2 regions of the Pseudonocardia halophobica genome follow, and region 1 is predicted to be linked to the other one. Evidence: predicted binding sites of a transcription regulator. Region 1 holds the regulator's gene; the other holds the start of a gene.
What was found. Region 1 encodes LexA, which represses DNA repair genes until DNA is damaged. Its sites were predicted from a motif close to CGAACACGTGTTCG; they were not measured.
Positions count from the first base shown of each region.

Region 2: a site for LexA is predicted at 3,263-3,276, ahead of dnaB (replicative DNA helicase). Genes of this name have one in related genera too.

Region 1 covers NZ_CP192046.1:5,556,140-5,563,368, reverse strand. The annotation lists gene dapF (diaminopimelate epimerase) at 1-66, shown strand, start outside; gene hflX (GTPase HflX) at 122-1,660, shown strand; gene ACQP04_RS26380 (hypothetical protein) at 1,623-2,693, shown strand; gene ACQP04_RS26375 (universal stress protein) at 2,778-3,608, shown strand; gene lexA (transcriptional repressor LexA) at 3,624-4,346, opposite strand; gene ACQP04_RS26365 (hypothetical protein) at 4,772-5,590, shown strand; gene ACQP04_RS26360 (hypothetical protein) at 5,738-6,352, shown strand; gene nrdR (transcriptional regulator NrdR) at 6,894-7,229, shown strand, end outside.
Region 2 covers NZ_CP192046.1:7,685,427-7,692,655, reverse strand. The annotation lists gene ACQP04_RS36780 (deoxyribonuclease IV) at 1-699, opposite strand, end outside; gene rpsF (30S ribosomal protein S6) at 1,018-1,356, shown strand; gene ACQP04_RS36770 (single-stranded DNA-binding protein) at 1,367-1,882, shown strand; gene rpsR (30S ribosomal protein S18) at 1,939-2,175, shown strand; gene rplI (50S ribosomal protein L9) at 2,196-2,645, shown strand; gene dnaB (replicative DNA helicase) at 3,317-4,738, shown strand; gene ACQP04_RS36750 (cation diffusion facilitator family transporter) at 4,748-5,665, opposite strand; gene ACQP04_RS36745 (DUF3040 domain-containing protein) at 5,879-6,211, shown strand; gene pcaD (3-oxoadipate enol-lactonase) at 6,220-6,981, opposite strand; gene ACQP04_RS36735 (CoA-transferase) at 6,995-7,229, opposite strand, start outside.

The DNA.
Region 1 (7,229 bases):
CACGGTCCGGCGGTCCTGGTCGCGCACGGTGAACTGGATCGATCGTGGTGGGAGACCGCCGGGTGACGCGCGGGAAACGGTCCGACACGGCGACCCGAAACGTGGGACACTCGACCTCACGATGACTGAATCCCCCCTGCGCTACACGCCTGCCGACGATGCTCTCGACCCTTCGCGGGGCGAGATGGAGCTGGAGGAACGATCCTCGCTCCGGCGGGTCGCGGGTCTGTCGACCGAACTCACCGACATCACCGAGGTCGAGTACCGGCAGCTGCGGCTCGAGCGGGTGGTGCTCGTCGGGGTCTGGACCGAGGGCACTTCCGAGCAGGCCAACGCCTCGCTCGTCGAGCTGGCCCGGCTCGCCGAGACCGCCGGCTCCCAGGTCATGGACGGCCTGGTGCAGCGGCGGAGCAAGCCCGACCCCGCCACCTTCATCGGTTCCGGCAAGGTCGACGAGCTGTCCGTCGCCGTGCAGGCCGCCGGCGCCGACACCGTGATCTGCGACGGCGAGCTCTCGCCCGGCCAGCTGCGCCAGCTGGAGGACAAGCTCAAGGTCAAGGTGATCGACCGGACCGCCCTGATCCTCGACATCTTCGCCCAGCACGCCCGCTCGCGGGACGGCAAGGCGCAGGTCGAGCTGGCCCAGCTGTCCTACCTCCTGCCGCGGCTGCGCGGCTGGGGTGAGGCGCTGTCCCGGCAGGTCGGTGGCCGCGCCGCCGGCGGTGTGGGTATCGGCGGCCGCGGTCCCGGCGAGACCAAGATCGAGCTGGACCGCCGACGCATCCGCCACCGCATGTCCAAGCTGCGCCGCGAGATCGCCGCGATGAGCCGGGTGCGGGACACCCAGCGCGGCGCCCGCCGCCGCAACGACGTGCCGAGCGTCGCGATCGTCGGCTACACCAACGCCGGCAAGTCCTCGCTGCTCAACGCGCTGACGGACGCGGGTGTCCTGGTCGAGGACGCGCTGTTCGCCACCCTGGACCCCACGACCCGCCGCGCGGAGACGCCGGACGGGCGCACCTACACGCTCACCGACACCGTCGGGTTCGTGCGGCACCTGCCGCACCAGCTCGTCGAGGCGTTCCGCTCCACCCTGGAGGAGGCCGGCCAGGCCGACCTGCTGGTCCACGTGGTCGACGCCTCGGATTCGCTGCCCGAGGACCAGATCGCCGCGGTGCGCAAGGTCCTGGTGGAGATCGGCGAGGAGCAGGGCGGGACCATGCCCCCGGAGCTGCTCGTCGTCAACAAGACCGACGCCGCCGGCGACCTCGCGCTCGCCCGGCTGCGGCACCTGCTGCCCGATGCCGTGTTCGTCTCGGCCCACCGGGGCGACGGGGTGGCGCGGCTCAAGGCCTGCATCGCCGAGCGGCTCCCGCGCCCCGAGGTCGACCTCGAGCTGCTGGTGCCCTACACCGAGGGCGGGCTGGTCGCGCGGCTGCACTCGGACGGCGAGGTGCTCGCCTCCGAGCACACGCCGGAGGGCACGCGGCTGCACGTCCGGGTCGGGCCCGAACTCGCCGTCGCGGCCGTGCCGTTCGCGGTCGGGGGGACCGGGTCGGCCCCCGCCGAGGGCGACGCGGCAGGCTCGCGGGGTGCGAACGGGACCGCCCGCGAGGGCGCGCGTGCCGAGGTCGGGGCGCGCGTCGCTGCGCGCGGCTGAGCGCGCCGGGGTCCTCGGCGCCGTCCTGCTGCTCACGCTGCTGCTCGCCGTGCCGGCGAGCGCGGCGCAGGCCGGGCCCGAGGACCGCTGCCCGGTCACCGACCGGCGCCTCGTCGAGCTCTCCGGGCTGGCCGTCGCCGCCGACGGCGGCGTCTGGGCCATGAGCGACGGCGGCAGCCGGGTCGCGCTGTACCGGCTCGACCCGGACACCTGCGCGGTCGTCGAGACCCGGACCGCGGCCCTGGACCCGTACGACGCCGAGGACCTCGCGATCGGGCCGGACGGCGCGTTCTGGGTGGCCGACACCGGCGACAACGACCGGGTCCGGGACACCGTGGCCCTCCTCGTGCTGTCGCCCGACGGCGCACCGCGGCTGCATCGGCTGACCTACCCGGACGGCCCGCACGACGCCGAGTCCCTCCTGATCGGCGCCGACGGGGTGCCCGTGATCGTCACCAAGGAGGTCGGCGGCACCGCCGGCGTCTACCGGCCCACCGGCCCGCTCGCCGAGCCCGGACCCACGCCGCTGATGCGCGCCGGGTCGGTCGGTTTCCCCCGCTCCGAGACCCGGGGCGGCCCGATCGGCGCCCTCGGCGCCTTCACCGTGACGGGCGGGGGAACGAGCGCGGGCCGCGAGGTCGTCGGCCTGCGGACCTACACCGACGCCTGGCTCTACCGCGTCCCGCCCTCCGGCGACCTCGTCGCGGCACTGCAGGGCACACCGCTGCAGGTCCCGCTGCCCGACGAGCCCCAGGGGGAGGCGCTCGCGTTCCTCCCCGACGGCACCCTGCTGTCCGGCTCCGAGACCCGCGGCCCGGACCGTGGCCGGCTCCGCGCGGTGCCCGGTGCTGTCGGGGCCACGCTCGCCGCCGCACCCGCGGAGCCCACGGCCGCGCCGCCGCCCCCGGCGACCCCGCCGGAGCCCGCCCCCGACTGGTTGCCCGCGGCGGTCGGGGTCGGGGTCGCGGTCCTCGTGCTGGGGCTGGCCGCCGCCGCGATGGCCCTGCACGGGCGGCGGCGCTCCCGCGTGTGACGAGCCCGTTAAGGGTGCTCCCGGAGGGCCCTCGGCGGGCCCCGCTCCGCCTACGCTGATCACGCCGGGAGGAGGGGTGCCGCAGTGCCGATCGTGACCGCCTACGAGGACACGCCGGGCGGTCACGACGCCCTGGTCCTCGGGGCGCAGCTGGCGCGGTTGACGGGGCTGACCAACGTCGTCGCCACCGTCTACCCGACGGACGGGATCGGCTACTCGGCGATGGCCCGCGACCCGCGGTGGCGGGAGAAGATCGAGGAGGTCGCCCGCCGGCGGTTCGGCCGGGCACGGGAGCTCATCGGCTCGACCGGGCCCTCCGAGCCGGAGTTCGCCCCGCTCGGGCCGGGCCCCGCGGCGGGGGTGCTCGCCGACCACGCCGAGGAGGTCGGGGCCGCGGTGCTGGTCGTCGGGTCGACGGGCGGGGGCCTGCTCGGCCGGCTCGCGCCCGGCGGCACGGTCCAGCGACTGCTGCCCTCGGCACGCTGCCCCGTCGGGATCGCGCCGCGGGGTTATCGGCACACCGCCGCGAAGGGGATCACCGTCGTCACGGTCGCCTACGACGGCACCCCGGAGGCCGACCGTGCGGCGGTCCTGGCCGTGCACCTGGCCGGCCGGACCGGGGCCGCGCTGCGGTTCGTGGTGGTCGCGGGCGGCGAGGAGGAGGTGCCCGCCGCGACCGAGACCGCGCAGAAGGGGCTCGCGCAGGCGCCGGCGGAGATCGACGCGCTCTACGACGTCGTGATCGGCCCCTCGGTCGCCGACACCCTGGCCGACCTGCCCGAACGCACCGACGTCCTCGTCGTCGGGTCGCGCGGGTACCCGCTCATGAAGCGGCTGCTGCTCGGCGGGGTCGCGGGCGTGCTGGTGCGCACCGCCCGCTATCCCGTGATCGTGGTGCCGCCCCCGGACCGCTGACCGGGGGCCGGGACCTCAGAGCCGGCGGAGCACCGCGACGACGCGGCCGAGGATGGTCGCCTCGTTGCCGTCGATCGGCTCGTAGGCCGGGTTGGCCGGCATCAGCCAGACCTGGCCGTCCGTGCGCTTGAAGGTCTTGACCGTGGCCTCGCCGTCGATCATGGCGGCGACGATCTCGCCCTGCTCGGCCACGGGCTGCTGGCGCACCACGACCCAGTCGCCGTCCGTGATGGCGGCCTCGACCATCGAGTCGCCCTTGACGTTGAGCAGGAAGAGCGTGCCCTCGCCGACGATCTCGCGCGGCAGCGGGAACACGCTCTCCACCGCCTGCTCGGCCAGGATCGGGCCACCGGCCGCGATGTTGCCGAGCAGTGGCACGAACGCCGGCGCCGGCCGCTCGGCGCGGACCTCGGCGGCCTCCGAGCCCTCGGAGTCCTCCTCCGGGCTGCGCACGTCGACCGCGCGGGTCCGGTTGGGGTCCCGCCGCAGGTACCCCTTGCGCTCCAACGTCCGGAGCTGGTGGTGCACCGACGAGGTGGAGGTCAGCCCCACCGCGTCGCCGATCTCCCGGACGCTCGGCGGGTAGCCGAACCGCTCCACCCAGTCCCGGATCACCTCGAGCACCTTGCGCTGCCGGGGGGTGAGGCCCACCGGGTCCGCCGGCGGGTCCGGGAAGGCGCGCACCTGTCCGGGCTCCCGGCCGGTCTCGCCGGCTCCGCCGGACTCGTCCCGTGCCATCTGCCTGCCGCCTCCTCGTGTGCCTGTCTCGTGCGCCGTCCGCGTCGTCGGGCCCGTCCCGGCCGCGGGACCGGCCCGCTGCCCGGATCCGGACCGTCCGTGCCCCTCGGCGCCGGACGCCCCGGTCGTCGTGCCCGTTCCGCCGGGCCGTACTCCCCGGGAGCCGTACCGGGGCGCCGGGCGGGCCGGTGCCGGTCGGGACCCGGACGGCCCGTCCGGCGGGTCCCGCCCGGGCCGTCGGGATCGGACGGTAGCCCGGATCCGGCCGAACGCCAAACACATGTTCGAACGACACGCCGATCGTGTCGGCGCGGACCCGTGACGAGGAGTCGTCGTGATGGTAGAACGTCGCACAGACGTTCGAATCGAACATGTGTGCGAGTTCCGGCCGCTGAGCGGCGCGGACGAGGCGGAAGGGGTCGGCCGTGAACGGCGCGGGGATCGCGGAGGGCGGCGGGGACCACACCGTGGAGGGGCCTGGCGGCCACGTGGGCGTGGGCGCACGGACCGGCGGAGGCCTCGGCGTGTCGCCCGCGGTGGTCGAGGACGTGCGCCGCCGCGGGGACCGGCTCGACCGGCCGGGCGCGCGGGCGAGCCGGGCCGCCGCGGCGCCCCGGCGGGGGAGCGCCGTGTCGACCGTGGGCGGGGAGCGCGAGGCGGGTGCGGCCCGCGGGCCGCACCCCGTCCGACCCGCGCGCAGCTCCCGTCGTGCCCGCGTTGCGGTGCCGGCGACCGGCGCCGGGCGGGCGCGGGGGCTCGCGCCCTCGGCACGCACCCGTCCTCGGGTCCGCGGCTTCTCGGTCGTCGCGAGCGGTTCCACCGTGGCGGACCGGGCAGGTCGGCTGCGTGCCGCGGCGCCGGCTCCTGGGGACGTGCGCCCGGTGCCGGGCGCGGTCCGGGCGACCGTGCGGGTGCTGCCCGGTGCGGTGTCCCCGGCCCGGTACCGGCTCCGGCGTGCCGTGGCGGCCGCCGTCCTCGCGCTGGCCTCCGCCGCGGTCGTCGTCGGCCTCGGGCTCCTGGCCGGTGCCGCGGGCGAGGCGCAGGCCCGGTCGGCCGTGCCCTCGGGCACCGCGGCCGTGACGGTCGAGCCGGGGGAGTCGGTGTGGGACGTCGCGCGCCGGACCGTTCCCGCCGTCACGTCGGCCGGGACCGGCGCCGTCGTCGAGCGGATCGCGGCGGACAACGCCCTCCCGGTCGACCCGGCGCCGCTGCCCGCCGGGCTCGTGCTGCGCGTCCCGGTCTGACGGGGCGGCCGGTGTTCCCGGCGTCGTGACCCCGGTCACGGCGGGCACCGGTTTTTGTCGGTGGTGGTTGATAGGAATCGCACACGCGTTCGACCGGTGGTCCGGGCATCCGGCTCGGGTGGGTCGGCGCGGGGGTGGGAGGTCGTCATGGATCCCAGGAGTGCAGTGCTCGCGGGGGCGTCGCGAACCGGGGTGTCGCGGGCCGGTGTGTCGCCGGTCGGGGCGGACGGTCCGTCGGCGGCGGTCGAGGAGCCGTCCGAGGTTCCGGTCGAGGCGCCGGGCACGTGGGGCGGTGTCCCGGCCGAGCGGCGGGCCGACCTGCGTCCGGGCGCTCGCCCGCAGAGCCGCGCGCGTCCGCAGGGCCGATCGGGCCCCGCGGGTCGCGACGGGGTGGGGCGCGCCCACGCCGTCCGGAGTCGCCCCGGTGCGGCGCCCGAGCGGGTGCCCGAGCGGGTCGTCGGTGCCTACGCGTCCGGTGCCCGGGCGCGGCTGGTCCGCCCCCTCGACGGTCCCGCGGTCGTGCCGGGCTGCCGGCCCGTCGCCCGCCCCCGGCCCGCCCTGGCCGACTCGCGCTGCGTCCCGGCGCCGCGTCCCCGCCTCTCCCGGCTCTCGCGCTACGAGCGGACCGGGGGCGCCCGCCGCCTGGCCGGCGAGGCACGCACCGGCGTGGTCGACCGCGCGCTCGCCGTCGTCGCGGTGGCGCTGGCCTCGGCCACGGTCGTCGTCGTGCTCGGGCTGCTCGCCGACCTCGTCGCGCGATGAGCCGCCGCCCTGCGCGGGCGGTCGGGGCGGAAGGCGCGCTGAGCCGTCCTTTTCGGGCGCTGCCGTCACGGTGTCCGCTGTGGAGGCGCGCCTGGAGCGGGTGGGGCACGTGATCGGTCCTGTGAGTGGCGTGGGTCTCCCGCCGGGCACGGTGAGTGCCAAGTCCACCGACACGCCGGTGGGTCCGACACGCCGGGTCGGAGCGGGCGTCGCGTTCCCCGCAGTTCACCGGCGTGTCGCCGATGCGGCGAACGGTCCCGGGCCCGCGTGCCGGGCGATCGGCCGGTCGGCGGCGGCGCGGGAACCAGGTGTGACCTGCGGGCCGTCACGGGGTGTCGCCACGCGGCCACCGGGGCACCCGGGGACGGGTCGCCCGCGGCGTTCGTGAGAGGTTCCTTCCCGATCGGGGGAAGTCCGCACGACCCGCCGCACGGAGATGGCGCGACCCCTAGATGTTGTGGTTACATCCGTGTCGTTCGCCTACAGGTTGGGTTCGGCGCAGTCCGGACCGCCGGGCGCGGTCGAGTCGGGGGAGGTCCGCATGCGGTGCCCGTTCTGCCGTCACACGGACTGCAAGGTGATCGACTCCCGCGAGGTCGACGAGGGCGCGGCGACGCGTCGCCGCCGCTCCTGCCAGGCCTGTGGGAAGCGCTTCACCACCGTCGAGGAGCCGGTGCTCGCGGTGCTGAAGCGCAGCGGCGTCACGGAGCCGTTCAGCCGCGACAAGGTCGTGAGCGGCGTGCGCCGGGCCTGCCAGGGTCGGCCGGTCGACGAGGACGCGTTGCAGAAGCTCGCGCACCGCGTCGAGGAGGCCGTCCGGGCGGGCGGGACCGCGGAGATCCCCAGCCACGAGGTGGGGCTGGCGATCCTCGGTCCG
Region 2 (7,229 bases), 2.1 Mb from region 1:
CGGGGCGCCCGCCGCGGCGCACACCGCGGCCAGGACCGCGGGCTCGATGGTCCCGGAGTCGACGTTGGCGTGCCGGTCGCGGGCGGAGTCGAACTCGTCCCGCGAGTTGTTCAGGTGCACCAGGTCGATCCGCCCGGTGATGGCCTTCGCCCGGTCCACGACGTCGACCAGGTCCTCGCCGGCGGCGAAGGCGTGGCAGGTGTCGAGGCAGAAGCCGACGCCGAACTCGCCCACCGCGTCCCACAGCCGGGCCAGCGCGTCGAACTTGCGGGCCATCGCGTTGTCGCCGCCCGCGGTGTTCTCGATGAACACCGGCACCGCGAAGCCGCCCTCGTCCTGCTGGCGCTGCACGAACTTGCGCCAGTTGTCGACGCCGACGGCCGGGTCCTCGTCCTGCGTGACGTGCCCGCCGTGCACCACCAGCCCGATCGCGCCGACCGCCTTCGCGCCCTCCGCGTGCTGGACCACGAGCTTCCGGGAGGGGATGCGGATTCTGTTGTTCGGCGAGGCCACGTTCACGACGTACGGCGAGTGGACCACCGTGGCGACCTCCGCGGCCGCGAGCGCCTCGGCGTGGGGGTGCGGCTGCGGCTTCTTCCACCCCTGCGGGTCGGCGAGGAAGAACTGCACGATCTCCGCCCCCCGCTCGGCCGCCGCGGCGAGGGGGTCGTCGTCGCGGACGTGGGCACCGATGAGCATGCCGACGAGGGTAGTGACCCCCACCGACAGTCCCGCACTCGCGCACTCCCGCCGCGGGCCGCTGCGGGCGGGGCCGGTGCCGGCCCGCACCGGACCGTTCACACCCGGGAAGGATCGCGGGGGCGGGGCCGGAGCCGCGGAAACGCGCTGGTAACCTCGTGTGCAACCGCTCCGACCGGTGGCCACCCGGGCCGCCGCGACGAGCCGGACCGCGGACCCCGTGTCCCGCGGCCGGCCCGATTCTGTCGGTGCGGGGTGAGAACCTCCTGCCGCGGAAGCGCCGCGGCCGTTCCAGTCCACAGGAGGTGAGTGGTTCTCATGCGTCACTACGAGCTCATGGTCATTCTCGACCCGAGCCTGGACGAGCGCACGGTACAGCCGTCGCTGGAGACCTTCCTGAACGTCGTCCGCTCCGACGGCGGTTCGGTGGAGAAGGTCGAGGTCTGGGGCAAGCGTCGCCTCGCCTACGAGATCGCCAAGAACGCCGAGGGCATCTACGCGGTGCTCGAGGTGCAGGCGGAGCCGGCCACCGTCGCCGAGCTCGACCGCCAGCTGGGTCTCAACGAGTCCGTCCTGCGCACCAAGGTGCTGCGCAAGGAGCCCAAGAAGGCCGCGAAGGCCGCCCCCGCGCGCACGCCCGCCCCCGCCGCGAGCTGAGGAGGCCCCCATGGCCGGCGAGACTGTGATCACCGTGGTCGGCAACCTCACCGCCGACCCGGAGCTGCGGTTCACCCCCTCCGGGGCGGCCGTCGCCAACTTCACGGTGGCGTCCACGCCGCGCACCTTCGACCGCCAGTCCGGCGAGTGGAAGGACGGCGAGGCGCTGTTCCTGCGCTGCAACATCTGGCGCCAGGCCGCGGAGAACGTCGCGGAGACGCTCACCCGCGGTGCGCGCGTCATCGTGCAGGGCCGGCTGCGGCAGCGGTCGTTCGAGACCCGCGAGGGTGAGAAGCGCACCGTCATCGAGATGGAGGTCGACGAGGTCGGCCCCTCGCTGCGGTACGCCACGGCCAAGGTCAACAAGGTCAGCCGCGGCGGTGGCAGCGGCGGCTTCGGCGGCGGCGGTGGCGGCGGCGGCTTCGGTGGCGGCGGCCAGGGTGGTGGCGGCGGCTACGACGACCCGTGGGGTTCCGCCCCGCCGGCCGGCAGTGGCCCCGCCGCGGACGACGAGCCCCCCTTCTGACCTCGATCCACACCCCTGCGTGAGCGCGGGGACCAGTACATCCAGGAGCACCAGCAATGCCCAAGCCCGTCCTGCGCAAGCCGAAGAAGAAGGTCTGCGCGTTCTGCAAGGACAAGGCCCAGGAGATCGACTACAAGGACACCGGCCTGCTGCGGAAGTTCATCTCCGACCGCGGCAAGATCCGGGCCCGCCGTGTGACCGGCAACTGCCGGCAGCACCAGCGGGACGTCGCCGTCGCGGTGAAGAACAGCCGCGAGGTCGCCCTCCTGCCGTACACCTCGACCGCTCGCTGACCTGAGGAAGGAGTAGCACCGTGAAGCTCATCCTCACGGCCGACGTGCCGAACCTGGGCGCGCCCGGCGACATCGTCGAGGTCAAGGACGGCTACGGCCGCAACTACCTGCTCCCGCGCCAGTTCGCGATCGTCGCGACCCGGGGCGCCGAGAAGCAGGTCGAGCAGATCCGCCGTGCCCAGAAGGCCCGGCAGATCCGCGACCTGGGCCACGCCCAGGAGGTCGCCGGCTCGCTCAAGGAGCTGTCGGTCACCGTCAAGGCCAAGGCCGCGGGCAACTCCGGCCGGCTGTTCGGCTCGGTCACCTCGGCCCAGATCGTCGACGCCGTGCGCGCCGCCGGCGGCCCGGCCCTCGACCGGCACGCGGTCGAGATCGGCGAGCAGATCAAGTCGGTCGGCACCCACCCGGTGAAGGTCCGCCTGCACCCGGAGGTCACGGCCGACCTGCAGGTGGCGGTCGTCGCCGCCTGACGTCCGGCATCGGCGGACCCCGGTCCGTCACTTTCCGTCACGAGGGCGGGATCGCGGTCGAGTCGACCGGGTCCCGCCCTCGCGGCGTTCTCGGGCCGCGGATCGCGCTCGGTGTCGATCGCGGGAGGGGGCTCCGGGAGTGCTCGCGGCGAGCGGTGGCACACCGACCGTCCGGCGCGTGGGAACGACACGCAGAGGTTGCGCCCGCGTCGCTGGGTGACATCGCGGATGCGCCGGGTGGACGCGCGCCGGAGGGTCCCGACACGCCCGTCACGGGACGCGCCGGGCCGATCGGAAAGAAAGTTGTCCACACCGGTCCCCCTGGGTCTGAACTGCGGAAAGGCGCTCTGAGCAGGGGTTGTCCCCACGGTGTCCACAGCTCGGTGGGGAGGGCCGCCTGCCCTGTCCCCGATCCGTCCCCACGCCCTCCCCAGGGTTGTCCACACGCTGGTTTGGGCCCTGGCGCGGACTGGCCTAGCGTCACGTGCCCGGGCCGCGTGGACGACCGCCGTCCGCCCCTCAGACCGTTCGTCGCACGCCACCCGAGGGCGTGACCCCGGACGGGTCCGGGTCGGGGTGGGGCGTTCGCCGCGCGGCCGGGAGAACCGGCTGCGGATCGAACTCATGTTCGATACCATGAGGCCACGTGGTGACAGGGGGTGACGTCGGGCATGGCGGTGACGGATGACCGTCCCAATCGGCCACGAGCCGTCCGCGAGGGCGAGGGCCGGCAGGGCGGGGACTCCGCGGGCGGGGCCGTCCCGAACCCGTTCGACCGTCAGCCCCCGCAGGACCTCACGGCCGAGCAGTCCGTGCTGGGCGGCATGCTGCTGAGCAAGGACGCGATCGCGGACGTGGTGGAGGTGCTGCGGCCGGACGACTTCTACCGCCCGGCGCACCAGACGGTCTACGACTGCATCCTCGATCTCTACGGCCGGGGTGAGCCGGCGGACGCGGTCACGGTGTCGGCGGAGCTGCAGCGCCGCGGCGAGCTGATCCGGCTCGGCGGCGCGCCGTACCTGCACACGCTGATCGCCACGGTGCCGACCGCGGCGAACGCGGCGTACTACGCCGAGATCGTCGCGGAGAAGGCCACGCTGCGGCGGCTGGTCGAGGCGGGCACCCGGATCGTGCAGCTGGGCTATCACGGGGCCGAGGGCGCCGAGGTCGAGGAGGTCGTCGACCGGGCCCAGGCGGCGATCTACGAGGTGACCGAGCGATCCACCAGCGAGGACTACGTCCCGCTCGAGGAGCTGCTGCAGCCCACGATGGACGAGATCGACGCCATCGCCTCCCGCGGTGGCGTCTCGCTGGGCGTGCCCACCGGGTTCCAGGACCTGGATGCGTGCACCAACGGGCTGCACCCGGGACAGATGGTCGTCGTCGCGGCTCGTCCGGGTCTGGGCAAGTCCACCCTCGGGCTGGACTTCGCCCGCAGCTGCTCGATCAAGCACCAGATGACCTCCGCGGTGTTCTCGCTGGAGATGAGCAAGACCGAGATCGTGATGCGGCTGCTGTCGGCGGAGGCGCGGATCCGGCTGGCGGACATGCGGGCGGGCCGGATGAGTGACGACGACTGGACGCGGATGGCGCGGCGGATGTCGGAGATCTCCGAGGCGCCGCTGTTCATCGACGACTCGCCGAACCTCACGCTGATGGAGATCCGGGCCAAGGCGCGGCGGCTCAAGCAGCGCAACGACCTGAAGCTGATCATCCTGGACTACCTGCAGCTGATGACCTCGGGCCGCAAGGTCGAGTCCCGGCAGCAGGAGGTGTCGGAGTTCTCCCGGCAGATCAAGCTGCTGGCCAAGGAGCTCGAGGTGCCGGTGGTGGCGATCTCGCAGCTCAACCGCGGTCCGGAGCAGCGCACGGACAAGCGGCCGATGATCTCGGACCTGCGCGAGTCGGGCTCGATCGAGCAGGACGCGGACATGGTCATCCTGCTGCACCGGCCGGACGCGTTCGAGCGGGACGACCCGCGCGCAGGCGAGGCCGACCTGATCCTGGCCAAGCACCGTAACGGCCCCACCAACACCATCACGGTGGCCCACCAGCTGCACTACAGCCGCTTCGCCGACCTCGCGCACGGCTGACCCGCTGGCTCAGTGGCAGGTGTGCTCGTGGCCCACGTGGGCGTGCTGCTCCAGCTGCAGGGTGCTGTGGCTGAGGCCGAAGCGCTCCCGCAGGGCGGCACCGGCCCGGTCGAGCACGGTCGCCCCGCAACCCGTGGCGTCCTCGGCCTCCTCCGTGACCACCAGGTGCGCGGACATGGACGGCGTGCGGTCGTTGATGGCCCACACGTGCAGGTCGTGCACGTCGGCGACGCCGGGCACGGCGAGCAGCGTGCTGCGGACCTCGGCGACGTCGATCCCCGCCGGCGCGCCCTCCAGCAGCACGTGCCAGACCTCGCGCAGCAGGCCGATCGCCCGGGGCAGGATCAGCGCGGCGATGAGCAGCGAGGCGAGAGTGTCGGCGTAGGGCCAGCCGGTGGTGACGAGCACGATCGCCGCGACCATCACCCCGACCGAGCCGAGCGCGTCCCCCAGGACGTGGAGCATCGCCCCGCGCAGGTTCATGTTGCCGCGGTCCCCGCCGGCGAGGATCGCCAGCGACACGAGGTTGCCCGCGAGCCCCACCGCACCGATGACGAGCAGCGGCAGCCCCGGGATCTCCGCGGGCTCGAACAGCCGGGCCACGCCCTCCACGGCCACCCACACCACGACCGCGACCAGCGCCACGGCGTTGAGCCCGGCCACGAGCACCTCGACCCGGCCGAGGCCGAAGGTCCGGTGGTGGCAGGCCGGCTTGGCGGCGAGCACCGACGCGGCGACGGCGGCGGCGAGCGCCCCGGCGTCCGTGAGCAGGTGGCCCAGGTCCGCGAGGAGTGCGAGCGAGCCGGTGAGCAGGGCGCCGACGCCGCCGAGGACGGCGCAGGCCAGGGTCACGAGCAGGGCGGCGACCAGCCGACGGCGGTCGCTCCCCGCGCCGTGACCGTGCCCGTGTCCGTGACCCGTTCCCATGGCCCGCACGCTACCCATGCGTGATCGTGCATGTAAAGAGAAGGGTCGGGTCCCCTCACCTCGCGCGGTGGCGATCACATCCCTGGTCCCGTCACAACCCTGTCCAAGGTCACGATTCGGTCACCTACACTGGTGGGTGGTGCACCCGGATCAACGGCGAGCGGGACGCCGTTCCCCAACCAGGCCTTCGCGAACCCGGGGGTACCCCGAACGATGCTCAGCGACCGCGAGCGAAGCCAGTTCGCCCTGATCGAGCAGGGCCTCATGTCCGGCGATCCGCTGTTCGTGGCGCGGTGCAGCGCGCTCGGGCGGAAGGTGCGCCGGCACCGGCCCCCGCAGAGCCGCACCGCCCGGCCCGCGGACCGCCGCTCGGTGCACGCCGCGGGCTTCGTGCCCACGATCCTGCTCGGCGGCGGCCTGCTGCTGCTGGTGCTCGGCGGGGCGGCGGCCGCGGTCCCCATCGTCGTGGCCGGGATCCTCATGGCCATGGCCGCGCTCGGGCTGGCCCTGACCGCGCCACAGCGGGCGTGGCCCGACACCCCTTAGGTCACCCCTCAGGTCAGGTGCCCGAGGAGGAGGTGGTTGGCCTCCTCCGCGCTCTGCATCGTCGCGAGGTGCCCGCCGTGGAGCACCTCCAGGTGCGCCCCCGGGATGCCCGCGGCGATGGTGCGGGCGTGCGGCTCGACAGGCGTCGGCTTGTCCTCGTCCCCCGCGATCACGAGCGTCGGCGCGGTCACGGCGTCCAGCCGGTCGCGGTGGTCCCACACCTCGATGGCCTCGCAGCAGGCGATGTAGCCGTCGTCGGGGGTGTCGGAGACCCACCCGACGGCCCGCTCGACGACGTCGGGGTGCTTCTCCGCCCACTCCGGCGTGAACCACTTCTCGACGACGCCCGGCGCGATGCCCGCCGTGCCCTCGGCTCGCACGGCCTCGATGCGCTGCCGCCAGACCGAGGGGTCCGGGAAGTTCGAGGAGGTGCAGCACAGCACCAGCCGGGCGATGCGGTCCGGGTGCTCGGAGCCCAGGTACATCCCGACCATGCCGCCGAGCGAGAGCCCGCACCAGTGCACGCGGTCCGCGCCGAGCGAGTCGAGCGTGGCGAGGACGGCCTCGCCCAGGGTCCGCATCGTGTAGGGGCCGGGCGGGTTGGGCGAGGCGCCGTGTCCGAGGTGGTCCATGCGGATGACCCGGAAGTGCTCGGCGAGGGCCGGGAGGTTCGGCTCCCACATCTCGAGCGTGCTGCCGAGCGAGCCGAGCATGACGAGCACGGGCCCGTCCTCGGGCCCGTCCGTCCGGGTGTGGAGCAGGTCGGTCATGGGCCCGATCCTGTCATCCGGCCCGCAGCGCGGCGACCTCCTCGGCGGTGGCCGGTTCCGTGACCCCCACCTCGTCGGCGACCTCGAGCGGCCAGCCGGTCTCGGCGCGCACCCGGTCGACGGAGACGCCCGGGTGGACGTCGGTGAGCACGAGCTCGGCCGTGGCCGGGTCGGGCCGCAGGATCCCCAGGTCGGTGACGACGGCGACCGTGCCCACCCCGCGCAGGCCCAGCTGCGCGCGGTCCAGC